3 regions of the Klebsiella sp. MISC125 genome follow, and region 1 is predicted to be linked to each of the others. Evidence: predicted binding sites of a transcription regulator. Region 1 holds the regulator's gene; each other region holds the start of a gene.
The links. Region 1 encodes PurR, which represses purine synthesis genes. Its sites were predicted from a motif close to CANGCAAACGTTTGCNTG; they were not measured.
Positions count from the first base shown of each region.

Region 2: the regulator PurR is predicted to act here: its motif matches at 1,617-1,634, upstream of gcvT (glycine cleavage system aminomethyltransferase GcvT).
Region 3: the regulator PurR is predicted to act here: its motif matches at 1,342-1,359, upstream of ACMYSL_RS18815 (amino acid aminotransferase).

Region 1 is NZ_CP180448.1:2,758,215-2,762,383, reverse strand. Features, by position in the region: gene ACMYSL_RS13090 (MFS transporter) at 1-220, opposite strand, end outside; gene ACMYSL_RS13085 (YnhF family membrane protein) at 388-477, opposite strand; gene purR (HTH-type transcriptional repressor PurR) at 774-1,799, shown strand; gene punR (DNA-binding transcriptional activator PunR) at 1,818-2,729, opposite strand; gene punC (purine nucleoside transporter PunC) at 2,851-4,035, shown strand.
Region 2 is NZ_CP180448.1:969,567-973,735, forward strand. Features, by position in the region: gene ubiH (2-octaprenyl-6-methoxyphenyl hydroxylase) at 1-89, shown strand, start outside; gene ubiI (FAD-dependent 2-octaprenylphenol hydroxylase) at 100-1,302, shown strand; gene gcvT (glycine cleavage system aminomethyltransferase GcvT) at 1,723-2,817, shown strand; gene gcvH (glycine cleavage system protein GcvH) at 2,841-3,230, shown strand; gene gcvP (aminomethyl-transferring glycine dehydrogenase) at 3,409-4,169, shown strand, end outside.
Region 3 is NZ_CP180448.1:3,972,220-3,976,388, reverse strand. Features, by position in the region: gene ACMYSL_RS18820 (MBL fold metallo-hydrolase) at 1-23, shown strand, start outside; gene ACMYSL_RS18815 (amino acid aminotransferase) at 88-1,278, opposite strand; gene ACMYSL_RS18810 (porin) at 1,466-2,548, opposite strand; gene ACMYSL_RS18805 (PTS fructose transporter subunit IIB) at 3,305-3,631, shown strand; gene ACMYSL_RS18800 (PTS fructose transporter subunit IIC) at 3,652-4,169, shown strand, end outside.

The DNA.
Region 1 (4,169 bases):
TCAGCGCATTTCTGCGCGCGCGGTGCGAAAGCAGTAGAGTCATCAGCGGCGCGCCAACCATCACCCCAATGGCATAGGCACTAATAAGCATTCCCGCAGCCGGAATAGAGACATCCACGCCTTTGGCGATAACCGGTAGTAGCCCCATCGGGGAGAACTCGGTAGTACCGATACCGAAGGCACCGATCGCCAGAGCGAGCAGGGGAAAGTTGATTTTCATTCAATGACTCCATCGGGCCGTCTTCAGCGACGGCATCTCATCAGAAGCCAAAAGCATGACATCAATCACAGAAAAACAAAAGTAAACGAAATGGCAAAAGATTTTTGCGAAATTGATAATAATGGCGGAAAAAGAAAAGGGAGAACGATGTCTCCCTCATATTGGAATTAGTGCAGTATGGCGGTCAGCCCTGCGGCGACAATCAAACCCAGAACAATAATCGTCGTTGTCAGCGAAAACTTTAAATCTGTATCCATCAATTTTTCCCCTTGATTATCCCCACATGAAAAGTGAGCTTGCTCATTTTTACATAGATTAGCGCAAATATCTTCCGAGATTTAGAGGGATGCACATTTTTGCTCTTCCCCTTTGCCCCAAGATCGGACAAAATCCCACGCTAATTTGAAAGCGTATCGGCCATTGACCCCTTCCTGTCGTTCTGTGTCGTTTTCCCGACGTGATGCAATGTTCAATTTTGGCATCAGGGTGTGTACAGGCAAACGTTTACGTACCGATTAACGGGCGATCAGGTCAAGGTCTGGAGTGAGAAGTAATGGCAACTATTAAAGATGTAGCGAAGCGCGCAAACGTTTCCACTACAACAGTATCACATGTAATTAACAAAACGCGTTTCGTTGCGGAAGAGACACGCAACGCTGTGTGGGCTGCGATTAAAGAACTGCACTACTCCCCCAGCGCCGTTGCTCGCAGCCTGAAGGTTAATCACACTAAGTCTATCGGATTGCTGGCGACCAGCAGCGAAGCGGCCTATTTTGCCGAAATTATCGAATCCGTTGAGAAAAGTTGCTTCCAGAAGGGCTATACCCTGATTCTCGGCAACGCATGGAACGATCCGGAGAAACAGCGCGCCTACCTGTCAATGATGGCGCAGAAGCGCGTGGACGGCCTGCTGGTGATGTGTTCTGAGTATCCTGAGTCGGTACTGAGCATGCTGGAAGAATATCGCCATATTCCGATGGTCGTGATGGACTGGGGTGAAGCAAAAGCCGACTTCACCGACTCGGTTATCGATAACGCCTTCGAAGGGGGTTATATCGCCGGGCGCTATCTGGTGGAACGCGGTCATCGCGAAATTGGCGTGATCCCCGGCCCGCTTGAGCGGAACACCGGTGCCGGCCGCCTGGCGGGCTTTATGAAAGCGATGGAAGAAGCGCAGATCAACGTTCCTGAAAACTGGGTCGTGCAAGGTGATTTCGAGCCGGAATCCGGCTACCGCGCGATGCAGCAAATCCTCAGCCAACACCATCGCCCGACGGCGATTTTCTGCGGCGGGGATATCATGGCGATGGGCGCTATTTGTGCAGCAGATGAAATGGGTCTGCGCGTGCCGCAGGATATTTCGCTGATCGGTTATGACAATGTGCGCAACGCCCGCTACTTCAGCCCGGCGCTGACCACCATCCATCAGCCAAAAGATTCTCTGGGCGAAGCGGCCTTCAACATGCTGCTGGACCGCATCGTCAACAAGCGCGAAATTTCCCAGTCTATTGAAGTACATCCGCGCCTGGTCGAACGTCGATCCGTGGCCGACGGTCCGTTTGTCGATTATCGCCGTTAATTCTCCTCGCGGCGCCGGCTATTCCGGCGCCCGCAGCCACTCCCTGTTCAGCGTTTCACTGTCGCCAAGGTAATCCAGCAGCCACATCAGCGCCGGTGAAGCATCGCTTTGTTGCCACGTCAGGCAGCAGGCCGCATCAGGGAATGGGTTTTCCAGCGCCAGCGCCGTCCATTCTCCGCTATCAATTCGCGGCTGTGCAAAATGCTTTGGCACCATGCCAACACACAACCCTGCGCTGAGGCAAGTCGCGGAAGCGTCCCAGTCCGGTACCACCACCCTCTTCTGATTATCCAGCAGCCACGTCGTGCGTTTCGGTAGCGAGCGTGAAGTATCTTCCCGTACCAGCGACGGCCAGTTGCGCAACACATCGTCGCTTAACGGGCCGTCTATTTTCGCCAAAGGATGATCGCTGGCCACCACGCAATCCCAACTCAGCATCCCCATATCGCGAAACGCATAGCGCCCACCGACGGGAATAGAGCGCGTCGCGCCGATAGCTAATTCCACGCGGCCATCAGCTAACGCATCCCAGACGCCGTTGAATACCTCCTGAAAGACAATCAGTTCAACGTCATCAAAATGACGATAGAAATCAACGATCATTTGCCGCATGCGCGCCGGTTTGACGATGTCATCGACGGCAATGGATAGCTGCCCGCGCCAACCGTTGGCTATCTGCTGGCACTGCTGGCGAGTGATCTGCATTTTTTTGATAACAGAGCGCCCTTCCTGCAAAAACCAGACCCCGGCCGGGGTTAATTCGACATCACGGTGACGACGTTCAAAGAGCGGAACCGCCAGCCACTCTTCCAACTGACGCACGGTATAACTCACCGCTGAAGGTACGCGGTGTAGCTCCTGCGCCGCTGCGCTAAAACTGCCGTTACGCGCAACAGCATCAACCACCTCAAGTGAGTATTCTGACCACATATTCTGCCTACAAAATTTTTGAATCCACCTGACAAATATTAGCGTTTCACAAGCCCGAATGCACTCCCTACACTCTGCCGCACCGTACCTGCATCAATAACAAGAGAATTTTATGCAACAATTGCAACAACCTGGGAAAGGATTTTTAGTCTGGCTGGCCGGGCTCAGCGTGCTCGGCTTTCTGGCCACCGATATGTATCTGCCGGCTTTCGCCGCGATCCAACAAGATCTCAACACTTCAGCGGCTTCAGTCAGCGCCAGCCTGAGCTTGTTCCTGGCAGGCTTTGCCATTGGACAGCTTTTTTGGGGGCCGCTCTCCGACCGTTACGGACGCAAGCCGGTACTGCTAAGCGGCCTGGCCATTTTCGCAATCGGCTGTCTGGGGATGCTTTGGGTGCAAGATGCCACGCTGATGCTGGCGCTGCGCTTCATTCAGGCGATTGGCGTTTGCGCCGCCGCCGTGACCTGGCAAGCGATGGTGACCGATTACTACCCAGCCCATCGCACAAACCGTATTTTTGCCGCCATTATGCCACTGGTGGGCTTGTCTCCAGCACTGGCGCCGCTGCTCGGTAGCTGGCTGCTGGTTCATTTCGAATGGCAGGCTATTTTCGCCGTTCTGTTCGCGATAACCCTGTTGCTCATGCTGCCGGCCTTGCGCCTGAAAGCGGCGAAAAAGACGGTTGTCGGCACCCAGCAGAAGCTGACTTTCCTTGCCCTACTACGCTCGCGCGAATACAGCGGCAACGTGCTGATTTATGCCGCCTGCTCCGCCAGCTTTTTCGCATGGTTGACCGGCTCGCCATTTATTCTTCACGAGATGGGGTACAGCCCGACCGTTATCGGCCTGAGCTACGTTCCGCAAACTATCGCGTTTCTGGTTGGCGGTTACGGCTGCCGTGCGGCTTTACAAAAATGGTCAGGGCAGCAGATCCTGCCGTGGCTGCTGGTGATTTTCTCCATCAGCGTTGCCGCTACCTGGCTGGTAGGTTTGCAGGCTAACGCCACGCTTGTCGGATTAATGATTCCGTTCTGTGCAATGGCGGTGGTAAATGGCGGTATTTATCCTATCGTCGTTGCTCAGGCGCTGAAGCCGTTCCCGCAGGCGACCGGTCGCGCCGCAGCTTTGCAAAATACCTTACAGTTGGGTCTTTGCTTTATCGCCAGCTTGCTGGTTTCTACGCTGATAGCGACACCGCTGCAAACCACCACCAGCGTGATGCTTATCTCCATTGTGCTGGCCGGTATCGGTTACCGTATGCAGTACAAGGCCACCGCGTTGGCAACAGAATCGTCACATGCTTAAGGTAATCTTCAGATAGTGTTAAGGTCCAGTAATTAGCTTGCTAACATATTTTTATTGAAAGCCTGTTTTTAGCGGCCTATACTGGATCCGGCATCACATAAATAGAAAGATTAATTGATTTAACGGGAGCAGGA
Region 2 (4,169 bases), 1.8 Mb from region 1:
GGCGTAACCTGGGCCTGATGGCGATGGAATTATTTACCCCGGCGCGAGATGCGCTGGCGCAGCGTACCCTCGGTTGGGTCCCCCGTTAAGGAGTTAAACGTGCAAAGTGTTGATGTCGCCATTGTTGGCGGTGGGATGGTGGGCCTGGCGGTTGCCTGCGGTTTGCAGGGGAGCGGGCTGCGCGTGGCGGTGCTGGAACAGGCAACTCCTCAGCCGCTGGATATGGATGCGCCGCCGGCGTTGCGGGTATCGGCGATTAACGCCGCCAGCGAGAAGCTGCTGAGCAAACTGGATGTCTGGCAGGATATTGTCGCCCAGCGCGCCAGCCGCTACCACGGTATGGAAGTGTGGGACAAAGACAGTTTTGGTCGCATCAGCTTTGATGACCAGAGCATGGGATTCAGCCACCTCGGGCATATTATCGAAAACGCTGTGGTGCACCATGCCCTGTGGCAGAAAGCTCAGCGCTGTTCCGATGTCACCCTGCTGGCCCCGGCTCAACTGCAGCAGGTCGCATGGGGCGAGAACGAGGCTTTTCTGAGCCTGCAGGACGGCAGCATGTTAACCGCCCGGCTGGTGGTTGGCGCTGACGGTGCCAATTCATGGTTGCGCAACAAAGCCGATATTCCTCTGACTTACTGGGATTATCATCATCATGCGCTGGTTGCCACTATTCGTACCGCAGAGCCGCACGAAGCGATTGCGCGTCAGGCGTTTCACGGCGAAGGAATTCTGGCGTTCTTGCCGCTCAGCGATCCGCATCTCTGCTCTATTGTCTGGTCGCTATCTCCTGAAGACGCGAAGCGGATGCAGCAGGCGGACAAAGCCGCTTTCAACCAGGCGCTGAATATTGCTTTCGATAACCGCCTTGGCCTGTGCTCGGTGGAAAGCGAACGCCAGGTTTTCCCGCTGACGGGCCGCTATGCGCGTCAGTTCGCCGCCCATCGTCTGGCGCTGGTTGGCGATGCTGCTCACACCATTCATCCGTTAGCGGGGCAGGGTGTCAATCTTGGCTTTATGGATGCCGCCGAGCTGATTGACGAGCTCAAACGCCTGCATGCGCAGGGAAAAGATATTGGTCAGCATTTGTATCTGCGTCGCTATGAGCGCAGCCGCAAGCATAGCGCCGCAGTGATGCTGGCAGGAATGCAGGGTTTTCGCGAGATGTTCTCCGGCAGCAATCCGGCGAAGAAGCTGCTGCGCGATATCGGCCTTAAGCTGGCGGACACGCTGCCCGGTGTGAAGCCGCAGCTTATCCGTCAGGCAATGGGACTAAACGACCTTCCTGCCTGGTTACGTTAAGCCCATCACACTTCTCTCTCCCGGCCATCGCGCCGGGTCTCCCCACTCATTTGAAATAATCTAATCTCACCTCTTTTTTCGCATTAGTTTTATTAATGTTACCTTTTTTTTGTTATAGAAATTAGGTACGTAATTTCGCATAAAATATCATTACCATCTGCCTATAAGGTTCATGACATTGTTTTTATGTGGCATCTATCGCTTTAATTCAGTTGATAACTCTGTAGGCTCATCGACGGATTTTAGTCATAAGCTAATGTGATGTCCTGATTCAGCTTATGGTTTACTCCCGGTATCGGTGGTAAGTTCTGGCCAAAGAGAACGTTTGCGTCGACGTCCGTCAGCGATGTCGACGGCGGATTTCGTGGCGCAAAATCGCCAAAAATAGTGGCTGGTTCCGTTTTATTCGATGAGGAAAAGATGGCTCAACAGACTCCGTTGTTTGAACAACACACGCTATGCGGCGCGCGCATGGTGGATTTCCATGGCTGGATGATGCCGCTGCATTACGGATCCCAGATTGATGAGCATCACGCGGTGCGCGGCGATGCCGGAATGTTCGATGTGTCGCACATGACCATCGTTGATTTCCACGGCAGCCGCATCCGTGAATTCCTGCGTTATTTGCTGGCTAACGACGTGAGTAAGCTCACCACGCCGGGCAAAGCGCTCTACAGTGGGATGCTAACCGCTTCTGGCGGCGTCATCGATGACTTGATTGTCTATTTCCTTTCTGAAGATTATTTCCGCCTCGTTGTTAACTCCGCCACCCGTGAAAAGGACCTTGCCTGGATAACTCAGCAATCTGAATCTTATGGCCTTGAAATGACCGTGCGTGACGATCTTTCACTGATTGCCGTACAGGGTTCGAAAGCGAAAGAAAAAGCAGCGACGCTGTTTACCGATGAGCAGCGCCAGGCGGTTGCAGGCATGAAGCCGTTCTTTGGCGTGCAGACGGGCGACCTGTTTATCGCCACCACCGGCTATACCGGCGAAGCGGGTTATGAAATTGCGCTGCCGAACGAACAGGCGGTGGATTTCTGGCGCGGTCTTCTGGATGCAGGCGTTAAGCCATGCGGTTTGGGCGCGCGCGACACGCTGCGTCTGGAAGCGGGGATGAACCTGTACGGCCAGGAGATGGACGAAGGCGTTTCTCCGCTGGCGGCGAACATGGGCTGGACCATTGCATGGGAGCCCGCAGAGCGTAATTTTATCGGCCGCGAAGCGCTGGAGTTACAGCGTGAAAAAGGCACTGAGCAGCTTGTTGGCCTGGTGATGACCGAGAAAGGCGTCCTGCGCGGTGGCTTGCCGGTGCGCTTTAGCGATGCCGAGGGTAATCAGAAAGAAGGCATTATCACCAGCGGCACCTTCTCCCCAACGCTGGGCTACAGTATTGCGCTGGCACGCGTACCGGAAGGCATCGGCGAAACCGCCGTGGTGCAGATTCGTAACCGTGAAATGCCGGTAAAAGTGACTAAACCTGTTTTTGTACGCAACGGCAAAGCCGTGGTGTGATTTCCCCTTTTGGAGATGAATTGATGAGCAACGTACCAGCAGAACTGAAATACAGCAAAGAACACGAATGGCTGCGTAAAGAAGCTGACGGCACCTATACCGTCGGGATCACCGAACACGCACAGGAGCTGCTTGGCGATATGGTCTTCGTTGACCTTCCGGAAGTGGGCGCCATCGTCGAAGCAGGTGCTGACTGCGCGGTTGCCGAGTCTGTGAAAGCGGCTTCCGATATCTATGCACCTATTAGCGGTGAAATCGTTGCCGTTAACGAAGAGCTGAATGACTCTCCTGAGCTAGTGAACAGCGAGCCGTACACCGACGGCTGGATCTTCAAAATCAAAGCCAGCGACGAAGCTCAGGTTGCCGCTCTGCTGGATGCCACTGCATACGAAGCCCTGTTAGAAGACGAATAAATACGCTTCATTCTTCACGTTGCAGGTGTGTTGGCTGCGCTCGCTCACCCCAGTCACGTACTTATGTACGCTCCTGGGGATTCACTGACTTGCCGCCTGCCTGCAACGCGAATTATTTTGCGTATTCAGATAAGTAGAGACACCTACGATTCACCGCACGTTTCAGGAACCATCGCTCATGACCCAGACTTTAGGCCAGCTTGAAAACCGTGACGCCTTTATTGAACGTCACATCGGCCCGGATGCCCAGCAACAGCAGGAGATGCTGAAAACCGTTGGCGCCGACTCGCTTAACGCCCTGATTGGCCAGATTGTGCCGCAGGATATCCAGCTGGCGACGCCGCCGCAGGTGGGCGAAGCAACGACTGAATTCGCCGCGCTGGCGGAGCTGAAGGCGATTGCCGGTCGTAACAAGCGCTTCAAGTCGTACATTGGCATGGGCTACAGCGCCGTGCAGCTGCCGCCGGTTATTCAGCGCAACATGCTGGAAAATCCGGGCTGGTATACCGCCTATACGCCTTATCAGCCGGAAGTTTCCCAGGGGCGTCTGGAGTCACTGCTGAACTTCCAGCAGGTGACGCTCGACCTGACCGGTCTGGATATCGCTTCGGCCTCGCTGCTGGACGAAGCTACCGCCGCGGCAGAAGCGATGGCGATGGCTAAACGCGTCAGCAAACTGAAAAACGCCAACCGTTTCTTCGTTGCCGCCGATGTTCATCCGCAAACGCTGGACGTGGTGCGTACTCGTGCGGAAACCTTTGGCTTTGACGTGATTGTCGATGATGCTGATAAAGTCCTCGACCACCAGGATGTCTTCGGCGTACTGCTGCAACAGGTCGGAACCACGGGTGAAGTGCATGATTACAGCAAGCTGATCGCGGAACTGAAAGCGCGCAAAGTGATTGTCAGCGTCGCCGCCGATTTTATGACGCTGGTTCT
Region 3 (4,169 bases), 1.2 Mb from region 1:
AGGATGAAATGCCGGTCTGGTAATGATGCCGGATTGAAGGATGTAAAAAAGGCCGCAGATGCGGCCTTTTGTTTTTTTAAGACAAGGTTAGAGCACGGCAACAATCGCTTCGCACAGCGGGGCCATGTTGTCCGGTGTCATACCGGCGACGTTAATACGCCCGGATGCCACGGCGTAAATCGCGAACTCTTCACGCAGACGCAGAACCTGCTCTTTGGTCAGGCCGCTGAACGAGAACATCCCGTTCTGCTGAATGATGAAGGAGAAGTCGCGGCTCGCGCCTTTCTCTTGCAGGGTATTTACGAACAGCAGACGCATGCGCTGAATACGCTGGCGCATATCGGTCAGCTCTTGTTCCCAGATAGCGCGCAGCGCGTCATTGCTGAGAATCGTCGCCACTATCGAAGCACCGTGAGCCGGTGGGTTAGAGTAGTTAGCGCGAATAACGGACTTCATCTGGCTGAAAGCACGGTCTACCGTTTCCTGGTCAGCAGCAACCAGCGTACAGGCGCCTACGCGTTCATTGTACAGGCCGAAGTTCTTCGAGTAGGAGCTCGCAACCAGCAGCTCTTTATGCAGCGCGGCAAACGCACGCAGGCCTTCAGCATCTTCTTCCAGACCACGAGCAAAACCCTGATAGGCGAAGTCAAACAGCGGCAGCCAGCCTTTCTCTACGGACAGCTGCGCCAGCTGTTGCCACTGTTCCAGCGTCGGATCGATACCGGTTGGGTTGTGGCAGCAGCCGTGGAACAGTACGACATCGCCAGCCTGCGCTTCGTTCAGGCTGGCCAGCAGACCGTCGAAGTCAAGCCGGTGGTTAGCCGCATCGTAGTAAGCGTATTCGCAAACTTCCAGCCCGGCTGAGTTAAACACGCTTTTGTGGTTCGGCCAGCTAGGGTTGCTCACCCAAATGCGTTTAGCATCGGTATTCTTCGCCAGGAAGTCTGCGGCAACGCGCAGGCCACCGGTACCGCCCGGAGTCTGGGCGGTACGCGCGCGTTTATCATTAATAATCGCGCTTCCTTTGCTAAACAGGAGCTCCTGGGTGCAACGACCAAATTCTGGAATACCGTCGATGCCCAGATAATTCTTGGTGGTTTCATTTTCCAGCAGATATTGCTCTGCTTTTTTCACGCTGGTCAGGACTGGTGTCTTACCTGTTTCATCTTTATAAACACCAATTCCAAGGTTAATTTTTGTTGGGCGGTCATCGGCACGAAATAGATCGGCCAGGCCCAAAATAGGGTCGGCGGGGGCGGCAGTAATTTTCTCAAACATGACGAGGTTCCATTGTGATTACTGAAGGGAAATCCGCTATCAGGGTAACGGGAGATTTACAAATTGCCAACCGTTTGCGACTAAAAGCGAGAAGGTTTTCAAAAGTTACGATCTTCATCTTAGGAACGCAGAAAAGCAGGACCGAAGTCCTGCTTTTTAGGCATATCACGAAGGGGTGTACTGCTGATTAGAACTGGTAAACGATACCCACTGCAGCCTGGTCGTCGGTAGCAACGCCAGCAGCTTTGGTGTAATCGTTGTCGTCCAGCTGGTTGAATTTATACGCAGCATAAACGTTCATGTTCTTGTTGAAGTAGTACCAGGTACCCACTTCGACGTATTTAACCAGGTCAGCATCGCCGCCGGAGAAGCCAGCGCGAGAGCGCAGGTCTTTACCTTTAGTCTGGACGTAACCGATGGACGGACGCAGACCGAAGTCGAACTGATACTGAACAACAGCTTCGAAGTTCTGAGTTTTACCTGCGAAGTAGTTACCATCGCTGCTTTCCGGAGTCATGTTGTAAGTCTGGGAGTACATAACTGCAGCGTAGACGTTGTTCGCGTCGTACTTAGCGGAGGTTGCCCATGCTTCAGCTTTATTGCCGTTTTTATCAGCTTTCTGATCGCCAGTACGGCTGGAGTTAGCGTAGCCTGCGGACAGCGCAACGCCGTTGTCAAACGCGTAGGTTGCCGAGGTGCTGAAGCCGTCGCCATTTTGTTTCTTAACGTCGCGGTCTTTGTTTTTACCCTGATACTGCAGCGCGAAGCTCAGGCCATCAACCAGGCCGAAGAAGTCAGAGTTACGGTAAGTTGCCACGCCGTTAGTACGGGCAGTCATGAAGTTGTCGGTGTAGCTCCAGCCGTCGCCGCCCCATTCAACCAGCATATCGGTTGCCGCTTCAACGTCGTAGATAGCGCCGTAGTTACGACCGTAGTCGAATGAACCGTATTCACCTGCTTTTAAGCCTGCGAAAGCCAGACGAGTTTTTGTGGTCTGTTTACCTTCAACATTGGACGCATCCATGTTGTATTCCCACTGGCCATAACCGATCAGCTGTTCGTTGATTTGGGTTTCGCCTTTCAGGCCGATACGGGCGTAGGTGGTGTCGTCGCTGCTGGTGTCACCGTTAGTGGTCCAGACGTGCTCGCCAACCATTTTTCCGTAAAAGTCCAGTTTGTTGCCGTTTTTGTTATAGATTTCTGCAGCGTTAGCTGCACCGGCTACCAGCAGGGCAGGAATTACCGCTGCCAGAATTTTGCGCTTCATCATTATTTATTACCCTCATTTATATTTTTATATGAACACTTGCCACTGCCGCCAATAAGTTCTGTCAATAAATATTTACGGAACTATTGATGATAGTTTGGTGTCTGGAGGCATCTTTCCATCCAGAACAACGTTTCGCTAGCCGGAAAATGCTACCAATGTCGCATATGAGTAACTAAAGGAAACTGTGTGTAACTAAATGTGTATTTAAGGGAACTTTGTGAACTCAATCAACATTCCGCTCTGATTTACCGATAAAACTCACTCTTCATATATATCTATATGAATTAATTATGATTAATTTAGATAAGAGAGCATTCATGCATTTTTTGTCACTATTTTGATTCTTTTTTATTCAGTTCCTGTCTTTGCAAGTTGTGCGGTCTCTGGTTGAAAAATGAGCAAAATAATCAGCCGGTTTGGCAATTTATGAACATAAGGTGCGGTTTTTGTGTCCGCAGGGTATCGAAATAGTGCGTAACATAAATGTGAATAAACAAGGTTGATGTTTAAGTTTCCTGACAAAAGAGGTTGCTGCTGCGCAGTGACGTAGGGTTTCACTGGCATAATTTTATGCTGCTGGTGAGTCCGGTAAGACCGCAAGCCGGCGCATTTTTCGTCTTAGAATCGCCAATCCGACCCTCGTCACAATTCCGAATGACGGGATTATTTGTCCAGTAAAAGCATTATTTCTCTGATAACAACGATCGCTTCCCCGCAGCCATAATTTCTCTCGTTAACTATCACGAGGAGCTTGAAATGAGTAAAAAATTGATTGCAGTCTGCGCATGCCCGATGGGGCTGGCCCATACCTTTATGGCGGCGCAGGCGCTGGAAGAAGCGGCGATTGAAGCCGGATATGAAGTGAAAATTGAAACCCAGGGGGCGGATGGTATTCAAAACCGCCTGACGGCGCAGGATATCGCCGAAGCGACGTTAATTATCCATTCTGTCGCCGTAACGCCAGAAGACAACGAGCGTTTTGAGACCCGCGACGTCTATGAAATCACGCTACAGGATGCGATCAAAAACGCCGCCGGAATCATTAAAGAAATTGAAGAGATGCTTGCCGCAGAACAACAATAATTGTCGACAGGGATACACGTATGGCCATTAAAAAACGCAGTGCAACCGTTGTGCCTGGCGCATCAGGGGCGGCCGCGGTTATAAAAAATCCTCAGGCCTCCCGCAACAGCTTCTGGGGCGAATTACCGCAGCATGTGATGTCGGGAATTTCGCGCATGGTACCGACGTTAATTATGGGCGGGGTGATCCTCGCCTTTTCCCAATTGATTGCCTATAGCTGGCTGAAAATTCCCGCTGACATCGGCATTATGGATGCGCTTAACAGCGGTAAATTCGACGGTTTTAACCTTTCATTACTCAAGTTTGCGTGGCTATCGCAATCTTTCGGCGGTGTGCTGTTTGGCTTTGCTATTCCGATGTTTGCTGCCTTTGTCGCTAACTCCATCGGCGGCAAGCTGGCGTTTCCTGCGGGGTTTATCGGCGGCCTGATGTCCACCCAGCCCACGCAACTGCTCAATTTTGACCCGGCTAGCCTGCAATGGGTGACGAGCGCACCGGTGCCATCAACCTTCATTGGTGCGCTGATTATTTCGGTTGT